Regions from separate parts of the Rossellomorea sp. DUT-2 genome, predicted to be linked through region 3. Evidence: riboswitches for the same ligand, from Rfam matches in the RefSeq annotation. Region 3 holds a riboswitch; each other region holds the start of a gene.
What was found. Region 3 has a riboswitch for S-adenosylmethionine ahead of ACOSV2_RS17025 (methionine ABC transporter ATP-binding protein). Riboswitches for the same ligand answer to the same signal wherever they lie in the genome.
Positions count from the first base shown of each region.

Region 1 (4,284 bases), on a different contig from region 3:
ACGGGAGTGTTCACGATAATCAGGCAGGAATCCATTCTCCTCTCGTAGTGGCATTTTAATCATTCGAGCTTCTGCCAATGCTACCCCTGATAAATAATCGGGATAACCGGGATCGGGCACCAATACCCCATCACCAGGATTCAATAAACATTGAGGGATTTCAACTAACCCGGCTTTTCCTCCGAACAGAACGGCTACCTCTGTTTCCGGGTCTAATTCCACACCATATTCACGCAGGTAGAAAGCCGCAATCGCCTCTTTAAAGGACGATAAGCCGCGAAATGGAGGATACTTATGATTGGACGGGGAAGCTGCTGCTTCTGTCAATTTCTCCACAATATGTGGAGGAGTCGGTTGATCCGGATTTCCCTGGCCCAAATTAATGACATCATGTCCCTCTTTGACCACAGCATTCACTGTTTTTGCGAGGGATGCGAAAAATTGTTCAGGTAATAAATCTAATCGTTTTGCCTTACCAAAGGTTTTCATACACTCACCCACTACATTTTTTTGAAAATTAATTACTTTCAAATTCTAGTCACAAATGATATAACGGGAAATAAAGAATGTAAAGGATTAAATTCCAAAAAGTCATTAATGAGGTGAAAGAAATGATTCAAAAGATAGGTCTTGCTCAGATGGATATTGTGTTCGGACACCCGGAAGAAAACAAGAAAAAAGTAGAGAACTGGGTGAAAAAAGCAAGTGACGACGGCTGTAATACGGTTGTGCTCCCAGAGCTGTGGACGACTGGATATGACCTTACAAGAATGGATGAAATCGCTGATGAAGGAGCAAAGGATTCAACCTCCTTCCTGTCTGCCCTGTCAAAGAAATATTCCATTCACATTGTAGGTGGTTCTGTTGCACAGAAAACGCAGGATGGGGTATCCAACACCCTTTTAGTTACGAATTCAAAGGGCGAGTTGGTGAAAAAGTATTCGAAACTCCACTTGTTTAAGCTGATGGAGGAACATCATTATTTACTTCCTGGGCATGAAGATGGCATCTTTACCCTACAAGACACAAAGATGGCCGGATTGATTTGTTACGACATCCGTTTCCCGGAATGGTTCAGAAAACAAGTTCTACTAGGTGCCAAGGTTGTTTATGTCGTAGCAGAGTGGCCGGCAGCACGAATTGATCACTGGCAGACCCTCTTAAGGGCAAGAGCGATTGAAAATCAATGCTTCGTGATCGCCTGCAACCGGGTGGGAAGCGACCCGAACAATGAATTTGGGGGTTGCTCCCTCATCATCGATCCCTGGGGAGAAATTCTTTCAAAGGGATCAAAAACGGAAGAATTGGTTTCAGCTGAAATCAATTTACAGGAAGTGGATCGAGTCCGAAAACAGATTCCGATATTCCAGGATCGAAGACCGGATTTTTATTAAAAAGGTTCTTTTTTCAAAAAAACGTTGACATGGAAAATACTTCGATGGTACTATTCAAATCAAATGAAACATTCTGAAAGTTCAATTAAATAGTTTACGCAACTCTTATCAAGAGCTGGCTGAGGGATTTGGCCCTATGAAGCCCAGCAACCGACCATAATTCCGTTGTAAAACGGGGCGCAGCATGCGCCGGATTGAATGATCCAGTAAGGCACGGTGCTAATTCCAACAGAAAGATTGTCTTTCTGAGAGATAAGAGGCGACGAAGATATCTTCTTCAAGCCTCTTTCGAACATGGAAAGAGGCTTTTCTTATGCCACGGAAAAGCCTCCACAACACAGTCTCCATGTGACTGTACTATAAGGAGGAACGACAATGGCGATTACGAAACTCAATGCATATCAACCACTTACTGAAAAGTCGGCAACTGCGCTGGCAATTGGCTTAAGGATTTTTGAAGACAGCACTCTCTTAACGTGTGAAGAAATTGGAGACGGGAATTTAAATCTGGTCTTTCGTGTATTAGAACGGGAATCAGGTAAAGGAATCATCATCAAACAAGCCCTTCCATATGCGAAGGTTGTAGGCGAAAGCTGGCCGTTGACAATCGAACGGGCAAGAATAGAAGCGAGTGCCCTAAAGCTTCAGCGATCATTTGTAGGGGATCTCGTTCCTGAAGTGTACTACTCTGATCCGACACTTGCGATTACAGTCATGGAAGATTTGAGCGCACTGACCATTGCCCGGGCCGGCCTTATCAAAGGAGAAAAGTATCCCCAGCTCTCCCATGACATTGGAACATTTTTAGCTAATACCTTATATTTCACCTCTGATTATGCCCTTCATCCTTTTAAGAAAAAGGAATACGTGAAAGAATTTTCAAATCCTGAGCTGTGCAAAATCACGGAGGACCTTGTATTCACGGATCCATTCTTCAATAGTGAAACCAATGAATTTGAAGAAGAGCTTTCCCGGGACGTCCAACATTTATGGGATGATTTCACCTTGAAACTCGAAGTGGCCAAATTGAAAAAGAGCTTTCTTACTGAAGGAGAGGCCCTTCTTCATGGAGACCTTCATACGGGAAGCATCTTTGTAGATCAGAATCAAACGAAAGTGATTGATCCCGAGTTTGCCTTTTATGGACCGATTGGCTTTGATATCGGGCAGTTCCTTGCCAACCTTATTTTCCAGGCCGTTTCAAAACCTGATGAGGAGGAAACGATTCTCTATCACATCGAGAATACGTGGAACGTCTTCTCCACTGCGTTCTCCCGCCATTGGAAAGAAAGCGGAGACGCCTACACAAAAGTGAATGGCTACCTTGAATATGTATTGGAGAAGAGCTTCCAGGAGAGCATCGGCTTTGCAGGATGTGAATGCATCAGAAGAACGATAGGCCTCGCTCATGTTGAAGATTTGGATGCTATCCCGGATAAAGAACGAAGATTACAGGCAAAACGGACCTGCTTGACACTCGGTAAGGAACTCATTATTAAACGAAAACAGATCCATTCGATCGAAGAGCTCCTATCCGTAATAAAGTCCCATTCTGAATAACCAAAAGGAGATTATCATGACACAAACATTGTCCATTCCAACTTCACTAGAATGGCATGAAGATTATTTACTGATTCTTAATCAACAAAAATTGCCTAACATAGTTGAATACATTAAACTGACGACCATTGAAGAGTATTATGATGCGATTATCACACTGAAAGTGAGAGGTGCACCTGCCATTGGCCTTACGGCTGCTTACGGTTTAGCCCAATCTGCATGTCAGTATGAAGTGAAAACGTTAGAGGGATTCATCGATCTGTTTCAACGCGAGAAAAAATATCTCGCCGCTTCACGTCCTACAGCAGTCAACCTGGTTTGGGCTTTGAACCGGTTGGAAAAGGTATTAGAGACAGTTTCTTCTGTTAATGAAGCGAAAACCAATCTACTCCATGCTGCCATCCAGCTTCATGCAGAAGACGAGGCAGTGTGCCGTCATATAGGGGAAAATGGATTGAGTATATTGAAGGATAAACAAATCGTAATGACCATCTGTAATGCCGGGAGCATTGCAACGAGTAAATACGGTACTGCATTGGCCCCTTTTCATTTAGGAAGAGAAAAAGGAAAAGCATTTCAGGTTTATGCATGTGAGACACGGCCCGTTCTGCAGGGAGCCCGCCTGACCGCTTGGGAGTTACAGCAATCAGGGGTAGATGTCACCCTCATCACAGATAGCATGGCTGCCCATACAATGAAGGAAAAAGGTGTAGAGGCCGTCATTGTCGGGGCTGACCGGATTTCTGCAAACGGGGATACGGCAAATAAAATCGGAACGTCCACGCTTGCCATTTTATGTAAACATTTTAATATACCCTTTTATGTCGCTGCTCCTTCTTCTACTTTCGATCTTTCCAGCTTAGACGGAGACGATATTCCCATAGAAGAGCGTAACCGGGAAGAAATCACAATGATCGCCGGGACGTTGATCGCTCCAGAGAACGTTCATGTTTATAATCCTGCATTCGATGTTACACCTCATGAACTGATTACCGGCATCATCACGGAAAAAGGTGTCCTGTATCCTTGCTTCGAGGATAGTATCCAACAAACCATAGGTATTGAACAATAGCCGAAAAGAAGAGCACGAGATTCCTGCTCTTCTTTTGACTTTCATATTATTACCCCTATAACTTTGTCGAGGCCCACATTTCCCTAGGATTCACTTCATAAATGCTATTTTCCCGATACATAAACTGATGAATGATAAATTCTCTTCTTAAGGTTGCAAAGTCTTCATGAAATTGCTGAATATATTCATTCAAATTTTTCTCCTTATATTTTTCTCCCACTTTTAATCCTTCCACCATATGCTCGAGGATGTATAATT
Region 1 is NZ_JBQPEO010000001.1:359,536-363,819, reverse strand. It holds gene ACOSV2_RS01900 (pyridoxal phosphate-dependent aminotransferase) at 1-489, opposite strand, end outside; gene ACOSV2_RS01895 (carbon-nitrogen family hydrolase) at 612-1,394, shown strand; SAM riboswitch class I at 1,497-1,653, shown strand; gene mtnK (S-methyl-5-thioribose kinase) at 1,770-2,954, shown strand; gene mtnA (S-methyl-5-thioribose-1-phosphate isomerase) at 2,971-4,026, shown strand; gene ACOSV2_RS01880 (DUF2087 domain-containing protein) at 4,082-4,284, opposite strand, start outside.
Region 1: linked by a shared signal. The riboswitch ahead of mtnK (S-methyl-5-thioribose kinase) and the one ahead of ACOSV2_RS17025 (methionine ABC transporter ATP-binding protein) in region 3 are both predicted to bind S-adenosylmethionine.

Region 2 (4,284 bases), on a different contig from region 3:
ATGAAAAAGACAGCCAGGCACAGGTATCCGGAAATTCTTTCAAAAGTGACGCGAGTACCTTTGCCTCCTGCAAGGACGGGATGGTTTCGAATGCCAACAAATCAGCACCCGCCTCCACTAGTGCCTGGATTCTGGGAAAATGGAAACCTGCTAAATGTTGATCGCTTACTCCATAGTTCCCAACGTATTCAGAGCCGTCAGCAAGGTATGCCCCGTATGGTCCTACAGAACCTGCAACGATTGGTTTCGGCCGATTCGAATTTCCCTTATCTTCCTTCCAAAAGCCATCCCGAGCCTGTTTGGCAAGAGTAACCGTTTTTCGGATTAATTCCAGCGCTTCCGGTTTCTCTATTCCGCGCTTTCGAAAACCATCCACCGTTGCCTGGTAGCTGGCTGTAATCGCACAATCGGCTCCTGCACGGAAATAATCAGCATGAACTTTCTCAATCGCTTCCGGTTTTTCAAGGAGTACACGGGCAGACCAAAGGGGGTCGTTTAAATCACAGCCATGGGTTTCCAGCTCTGTGGCTAACGCTCCATCTAAAATAAGTGGGGAATGTTTTTGTAAAATAGCATCAATGGGATTCAGCTTCAGTTGATTCGACATAACCTGTTCCTCTTTTCTTTACGTATTGTGTTATATGATAGCTTCCATAGCAAAGGGCGATAAACGGGATTCCGCAATAAAGGGCGATCCTCTGAGTGGGATCAAAGGCAATGCCGATACAGGAAGCGAGACAAAGCAGAAATGCCGCAATGGGGACGAGTGGATAGAGCGGCGTCCGATAAGCCAGGTCTTTCACATCGTTTCCTTCCCTTATGTACTGTCTTCGAAATAGAAATTGGGCAGCACTAATGCTCATCCACACGATCACCACCGCAAGACCTGAGACCGAAACCAAAACGATGTAGACCGTCCCCGGTGCAATGATGCTTGAAAGCAAGGCCAGCCCCCCTCCAAGCATGCTGCATACAATCGCATTGAGAGGGACTCCCCTATCAGTCAATTTGGCAAAAATCGGTGAGATCGTTTGCTTATCTGAAAGCGACCATAGCATTCTGGAAGAAGCATACAGACCTGAGTTTGCCGCTGATAAAATGGCCGTTATGATCACAAAATTCATGATATCGGCGGCATACGGGATTCCAATCCGACCAAGTACCGCTACGAAAGGACTTTCCAATACACCGGCTGACTGGCTCGGTATTAGAGCAGATAATACTACAATCGTCCCTACATAAAAGATGATCAATCTCACAAGAGTGGTACGGATGGCTCTAGGAATCGATTTTGATGGATTCTCTGTTTCTCCCGCCGCAACCCCGATCAATTCTGTTCCTGAAAAGGCAAAATTCACGGCAAGCATGGTCATCAAGATGGCAAATGCCCCGTTCGGAAACAATCCAGAACTTGTGATATTCGAGAAAAGCGGAGCGGGCTCTGAATGAATGAGGGGGATGAAACCGACGATCGCCCCTGTCCCAATCACAATAAACGCAACAATCGCAATCACTTTTACTAAAGAAAACCAAAATTCAGATTCAGCAAAAAACCGCACTGACAACGCATTAAGGACAAAAATCAACGCAGCAAAGATCGCGCTCCAAATCCATACACTAATCGAAGGAAACCAGCGCTGCATCATCAAGCCAGCCGCCGTAAACTCCGACCCCAATGCCACTGTCCATGTCAGCCAATATAACCAGCCCACCGTATAACCGGTTCCAGGACCAATGAATTTTGTAGCATAACTATGAAAGGATCCCGTCTCCGGCATATGGACAGAAAGCTCGCCTAAACAAAGCATCACAAGATACACCACCAGCGCCCCAATCAAATAAGCAAGGATCGTCCCAAACGGTCCAGCCTGATGGATCGTGTACCCCGAACTCAAGAAAAGCCCGGTTCCGATCACCCCTCCAAGAGACAGCATCACCAAATGCCGCGTCTTCATCTTCCTTTTAAAACTCTGTCCTGCCTTTTCCATACAAACACCCTTCCTTCTAAATGTATTGAGGAATGGGTGAACAAACAAAAAACGCACCCTAAACGAGTGCGTCACCGACAAATAAAAGATTGCTCCTATCTATCAGGGTTTGAATCACCCGCTGGAATTAGCACAGTATCTTCACAGACCTGTTGCTGAGGCTTCAAAGGGCCAGTCCCTCCACCTCTCTGGATAAGAAAATATTTAGATTTTTTAAAACTTTATCAATATATTGGAATAATGTCAAGACCATGAAATAGATTAGTACCCCAGCCTATCCCAATGTTACATTAAGGATTAAAAAGGGAATAACTATACTAAAAAAGGAGAAACCGCCATGCCAGAAGGTCCGGAAATCAGAAGAGCGGCTGATGGAGTCGAGCGCGCTCTTAAGAATAAAACCGTACAAGATGTATACTTTGCCTTCCCTCATTTGGAAGATTACGAAGACCTATTAAAAGGATCGATCGTGAAGAGAGTGGACACGAAAGGAAAAGCCATGCTCATCCGCTTTGACAACGGATACACCATTTACTCTCACAACCAACTTTACGGAAAATGGTATATCAGGAACCTGTACAATTATCCGAAAACCAACCGACAGCTAAGGCTTGCTCTACATAATGAGAAAAAGTCGGCACTTCTTTACAGTGCATCCGATATTGATGTCCTCCGTGACGAAGAGGTGCCCGAGCATCCTTTCGTTTCTAAAGTGGGACCCGACATTTTGAGTGAAGAAGTAACAGCGGATGAATTGCTTCAAAGAATGAAAGAAAAACGATTCTACAAACGAAAGTGGTCGATACTTTTATTAGATCAAGGGTTTGTAGCCGGGATCGGGAATTATTTGAGGTCTGAGATCATGTTTGCAGCAGACATCCACCCTTCTCTTCGTCCGATTGACTGTACGGAAGATCAATTGATGAAAGCATCAGAGGCGATCATTCATTTAATTAAGCAATCCTATAAGACTGGTGGGATTACAAACGATCTTGAGCTTGTTGAGAAGTTAAAAGCTAAAGGAGAGAAGCGTTCGAAATATCGTCATTGGGTATTCAATCGAGAAGGGGCATCATGCTTTATTTGTGGGAGTGAAATTGAAAAGACGGTCGCTGCTTCGAGGCGGTTGTATTTTTGTCCGGTTTGCCAGGGACAATGAACCTGTCCCCCCCCCCCCCGCCCCTATCATTGAAAGCGAACCCGGTGATAAGATAAAATGAAACTAACAATTCACATATTGGATTGGAGGAGGGGTATGCCATGACCAATAAAACTATCTACCTTTTAATCGGACCAAAAGGAAGCGGAAAATCGTTCATCGGGACCCTGATGGACCAAAAGTTTGGAATCCCCTTTATCAGGGTGGAAGATTGGGCAAAGAAAGTGAAGAAAGATAGACAAATCGACAATGAAGATTATCTATCTGACGTTTTTTCTGCCATCGAAAAAGGGATTCGACACGCCTTGGACATGCACGACAAAATCGTATTTGAATCCACAGGACTGACGCCTTACTTTGACCAAATGTTCGAAAGTATCAATAGAGATTTTTCAGTCGTTACGATTGGGGTCCATGCAAACCATGAACGGTGCCTGCATAGAGTCAAGTCAAGAGATCAATCCATCCATATAAATGTTTCTGATGAACAGGTGAATGAGATCAACAAACAGGTAAAGGAAAAAGGGATGAGGACAGACTTTCAGCTGATTAATGAGGATAAATCTGTGGAGGAATTAGTGAGCGAAATGAGAGAAATAATGAAATAAAGCCCCTTCCATCTGCTTTTTGCCAGACAAAAGGGGCTTGTTCCGGATCTACATTCCGTATTTCTCCCGATAAAAATCATGCTTGGGCTGAAACAACTCTTCATCCGATTGTCTGACGTCGGAGAAATGATCCACGTTATAATGACCATACAAAGCCTTGTTGTGGTGCTGGATAATTTGCTCAGCCTTTAACACAGATGAATCCTTCGTCGAGTGACCATCTGCCACCAGGGTTACGTCCAATCCATTAACGGTTGCATACCGAACAGCGGTGTCGATACAATATTCCGTTTGGCATCCCATGATGACAACATGTTCAACCTTTTTATCTTTTAAATAGCTTAGTAATGGCGTACCGTAAAACGAATTGGTCGCTAATTTATCATACACCACACTCTCGTCCGAAACATGGATATCCTTGTGAACCTGGAATCCATCACCTTCCCCGCCTCCTACATCTTTATCTCGAATAAACACGATGTGAGCACCTGTTTCGGCTGCCTTCTGGATGACCCGATTGATGTTTTCA
Region 2 is NZ_JBQPEO010000003.1:685,957-690,240, reverse strand. It holds gene mmuM (homocysteine S-methyltransferase) at 1-607, opposite strand, end outside; gene mmuP (S-methylmethionine permease) at 576-1,988, opposite strand; SAM riboswitch class I at 2,081-2,187, opposite strand; gene nei (endonuclease VIII) at 2,326-3,147, shown strand; gene ACOSV2_RS14415 (AAA family ATPase) at 3,249-3,755, shown strand; gene ACOSV2_RS14410 (isochorismatase family protein) at 3,804-4,284, opposite strand, start outside.
Region 2: linked by a shared signal. The riboswitch ahead of mmuP (S-methylmethionine permease) and the one ahead of ACOSV2_RS17025 (methionine ABC transporter ATP-binding protein) in region 3 are both predicted to bind S-adenosylmethionine.

Region 3 (4,284 bases):
AGAAGCTGAACATTTGTATATTGATCGTATGTACAAGGAAGTGGCCGCAGCACCGGAGTATCACCTGGCGTCAGTGCTTATAGGAGCCAATATAGACGTTCATAAAGAATTTCTAGGAAAAAGGATGATCTAGTTTTGATTGAGGTAAGTAGTACCGAAACTTTAAAAGAATTGATTGAAAAACATGCGTTCGAAGCTGTTTATCTTTATACACCGATGTGTGGTACCTGTCAGGTTGCAAGCAAGATGATTGACGTAGTGGAGAAGCTTCCACAATCCTTTCATTTTACGAAGTCCAACTTGAATTACTTGCCCCAATTTGCAGAAGAGCAATCCATCGAAAGTGTACCCTGCCTGCTTTTATTTAAGGATGGTGTCGAACAGGAAAGGATTTATGCCTTTCAATCCGTGCCATTTTTATATGAAACCCTAAACAAGACCGCGGATAGTTAGAGGGATAAGAGACCTTTAAGGAGAAGGTCTTTTTTATTTGTCTGATTTCACCTATTTCCTCATGAAATACAATTATAGAACCATTTTCTTTCTACAAACGAAGACATATTTCTCGGGAAATGTTACGAATGGCATCATATTTTGACTAGACATCATCCAAATTCTTACTGTTCGACAAATAAGATGGACCGGTTCAAAACATGTCGAGAAAGTATTGAAGGGTAAAATACCTAAAAGTGGAATTGTTATTATATAGAAGTTTCACTGGGAGGGTAATCATGCGAATATATTTAGAGGGATTAGTAGATCAGTGTCATTCAAGATATCACTTACGACTCTTATTTCCAGACAACCCATTTATTCTTCATTTTGATTGTGGAAGTGACATATACGGCATTATTATTTCGAGTAAGAGGTGCGCATTATTAGACGATTTAAGTGGTGACGCTCATTTCGTCATTGAAGGGGTTGAGGAAACACTGATTTCTCTACTTTCGGGGGAAGAACGGTTGTCTCAACTGATTGAGGACGGATCCCTGGCTATAAGGGGAGGGTATCGTCCACTCTTATTTGTGGAGTCGGTCCTTTGGCTAACGAGATCCAGAGAAAAAGAGCCGATTGAAGTTTAAACATCGAAGAGAAAAAATAATTGACACACACTATATCCGGTGATAGAATCTCTCTTGTAGCAAATTTTCAGAGTCTTTAACTATTCCAAATAATTAAATAATATACTTAACTCTTATTAAGAGAGGTGGAGGGACGTGCCCTATGAAGCCCGGCAACCGTCAATGAAAATTGAAATGGTGCCAATTCACTCAAAGCATTTGCTTTGAAAGATGAGAGAAAGGATAGTCCTATATGATTATGCCTTTCTGCTTATCGCAGGAAGGCATTTTTTATTGCTTCAGAAAAGGAGCAGGAAACATCAGATAAGTACAACTATAATTCTGATTAAACGGGTCGTTTTACTCCGAAAGAAGGTGGAATACAACATGATTACCATTTCAGATGTGAAGAAAATCTATCAATCCAAATCCGGTCCGATCTCAGCCGTTGATGGCGTCAATATCGAGATTGCCCAAGGAGAAATTTTTGGAGTGATTGGCTATAGTGGGGCAGGTAAGAGTACGCTGATCCGCATGCTTAATGGTCTTGAAGTTCCTACAGATGGAATAGTGGACGTGAACGGACAAATCGTTTCCCAAGTAAAGGGTAAAAAGCTTCGGGAAGCAAGACAGTCAATAGGGATGATATTTCAACACTTTAATCTCCTCTGGTCTCGTACTGTGTTGGAAAATATCCAGTTCCCGTTAGAAATTGCTGGAGTATCAAAGAAAGAGAGAGTACAAAGAGCCAATGAATTACTGAAGCTTGTTGGATTGGAAGGCAGAGGAGATGCCTATCCGTCTCAACTGAGCGGCGGACAGAAACAACGGGTGGGGATTGCCAGATCGCTTGCGAACAATCCCGATGTCCTTCTATGTGATGAAGCTACTTCCGCTCTAGATCCACAAACAACCGATTCCATCCTTGATCTATTGGTGGATATTAATAAACGCTTAGGGCTGACGATAGTCTTGATCACTCACGAAATGCACGTGATTCAAAAGATCTGTCATCGTGTCGCAGTCATGGAACAGGGAAAAGTCGTGGAACTCGGGGATGTATTGGAAGTGTTCAGAAATCCACAAGAGCAAGTGACAAAGCGTTTTGTAAGAGAAGTCTCGCAAGTAAAGGAAACGGATCCAACCATTGACCACCTATTGACGCAATATCCTAATGGAAAAGTGCTGAAATTCACTTTTGTAGGTGAATCAACTGAGCAGCCGCTCATCACCGCGCTGATAAGAAAGTTTGACTTAGACGTAAACATCCTGCAAGGTCAAATCTCCCAAACCCAAAAAGGTGCCTATGGAACGTTATTTGTTCACCTTGACGGGGAGGAACAAACCATTAATGATGCATTGGCGTTTGCTCAAATGCAACTGGTTCAAGTGGAGGTGTTGAGAGGATGATTGAAAACTTATTTCCAAATGTAGATTGGGAGAAGATGTGGGAAGCAACCCTCGAAACCCTGTATATGACCGGGATGTCTGTATTGATTACCTTTGTACTTGGAATGATCCTTGGGATTTTGCTCTTCCTTACTTCTAAGGAAAATCTATGGGATAACAAACTGACATATACGATTACAAGTGCAGTTGTAAATGTGTTCAGATCAATTCCATTCATTATTTTGATCGTGTTGTTAATTCCGTTCACCAAGTTTTTATTGGACACAATCCGTGGAGCGAATGCAGCTCTGCCGGCACTGATCATCGGGGCTGCTCCGTTTTACGCCCGCATGGTAGAAATTGCTTTAAGAGAAGTGAACAAAGGCGTCATCGAAGCCGCGAAAGCGATGGGGGCAAAGACCAGCACAATTATATGGAAAGTACTGATACCAGAATCCATGCCGGCTTTGATTTCAGGAATTACGGTGACAGCCATCGCCCTTGTTGGATACACGGCAATGGCCGGGGTCATCGGAGCAGGTGGACTTGGTAACTTAGCTTATTTGGATGGCTTCCAACGAAGCAGGGAAGACGTGACGATTGCCGCAACCATTATGATTTTACTCATTGTGTTTGCAATTCAGATACTGGGTGATTTCTTTACAAATAAATTAGATAAAAGATAAAAGGAGAGAAATGAAATGAAAAAATGGGTAGCAGGAGTTATAGCAGCAACTAGTATATTTGGCTTGGCAGCATGTGGGAGTGATTCGGGTTCCGGAAATGACGAAAAGGAATTGGTAGTAGGAGCTTCTAATATTCCACACGCTGAAATCCTTGAACAAGTGAAGCCTGTCTTAGAAGAAAAAGGGATCGACTTGCAAATTGAGACGTATCAAGACTATATCCTCCCTAATAAAGATTTGGACAATGGGGATATTGACGCAAACTATTTCCAAACCATTCCTTATATGGACTTGCAAATGAAGGAAAATGAATATGATTTTGTCAATGCAGGCGGAATTCATATTGAGCCGATCGGTGTTTATTCGAAAAAACACAAATCTCTCGAGGAGCTCCCTGAAGGCGCTACGATCTTAATGAGTAACTCTGTATCGGATCATGGACGTATCCTTACATTATTAGAGAAAAAAGGACTCATCACCTTAAAGGATGGGGTGGAAAATACGCAAGCCCAACTTGAAGACATCAAAGAAAACCCTAGAAACCTTCAATTTGATTATGAGTACGAAGCAGCTCTTCTCCCACAAATGTATGAAAACGAAGAAGGAGACGCGGTTGTCATCAACTCTAACTATGCCATTGATGCAGGGTTGAAACCCCTTGAAGATTCAATTGCCATTGAAGATAGTAACTCTCCTTATGTGAATGTGATTGCAGTGAACAAAGGTGATGAAAACAAAGAGGAAGTAAAAGCACTAGTGGAAGCACTGCGTTCGAAAGAAATCCAGGACTTCATCAATGAAGAATGGGATGGAGCCGTCGTTCCGGTAAGTGAATAATATCGAAACCCGATACTGATATTGATCAGAATCGGGTTTTTTCATTGTAAGGTCTTCCAAACTTTTTAACATAATCATTTCCTTATTGGTTCATACTATTTCCGATGAATCTATTTCAGAAATGGAGCTGAATGAAATGCAGATGGAACCAAGAAATACAACAGAAGCTGCCCTTCATGATTATAAAATGGGACTTGGGATCTTCACTGAAAAAATGCCTGAGCTGGCCGAGCAGTACAATGCGTTCACTGAGCACTGCTTTCGAGAAGGAGTTCTTACTAAAAAAGAAAAGCAGTTGATCGCGTTAGGAA
Region 3 is NZ_JBQPEO010000004.1:359,369-363,652, forward strand. It holds gene ACOSV2_RS17010 (toprim domain-containing protein) at 1-133, shown strand, start outside; gene ACOSV2_RS17015 (thioredoxin family protein) at 139-453, shown strand; gene ACOSV2_RS17020 (hypothetical protein) at 732-1,082, shown strand; SAM riboswitch class I at 1,193-1,299, shown strand; gene ACOSV2_RS17025 (methionine ABC transporter ATP-binding protein) at 1,449-2,471, shown strand; gene ACOSV2_RS17030 (methionine ABC transporter permease) at 2,468-3,136, shown strand; gene ACOSV2_RS17035 (MetQ/NlpA family ABC transporter substrate-binding protein) at 3,152-3,973, shown strand; gene ACOSV2_RS17040 (carboxymuconolactone decarboxylase family protein) at 4,110-4,284, shown strand, end outside.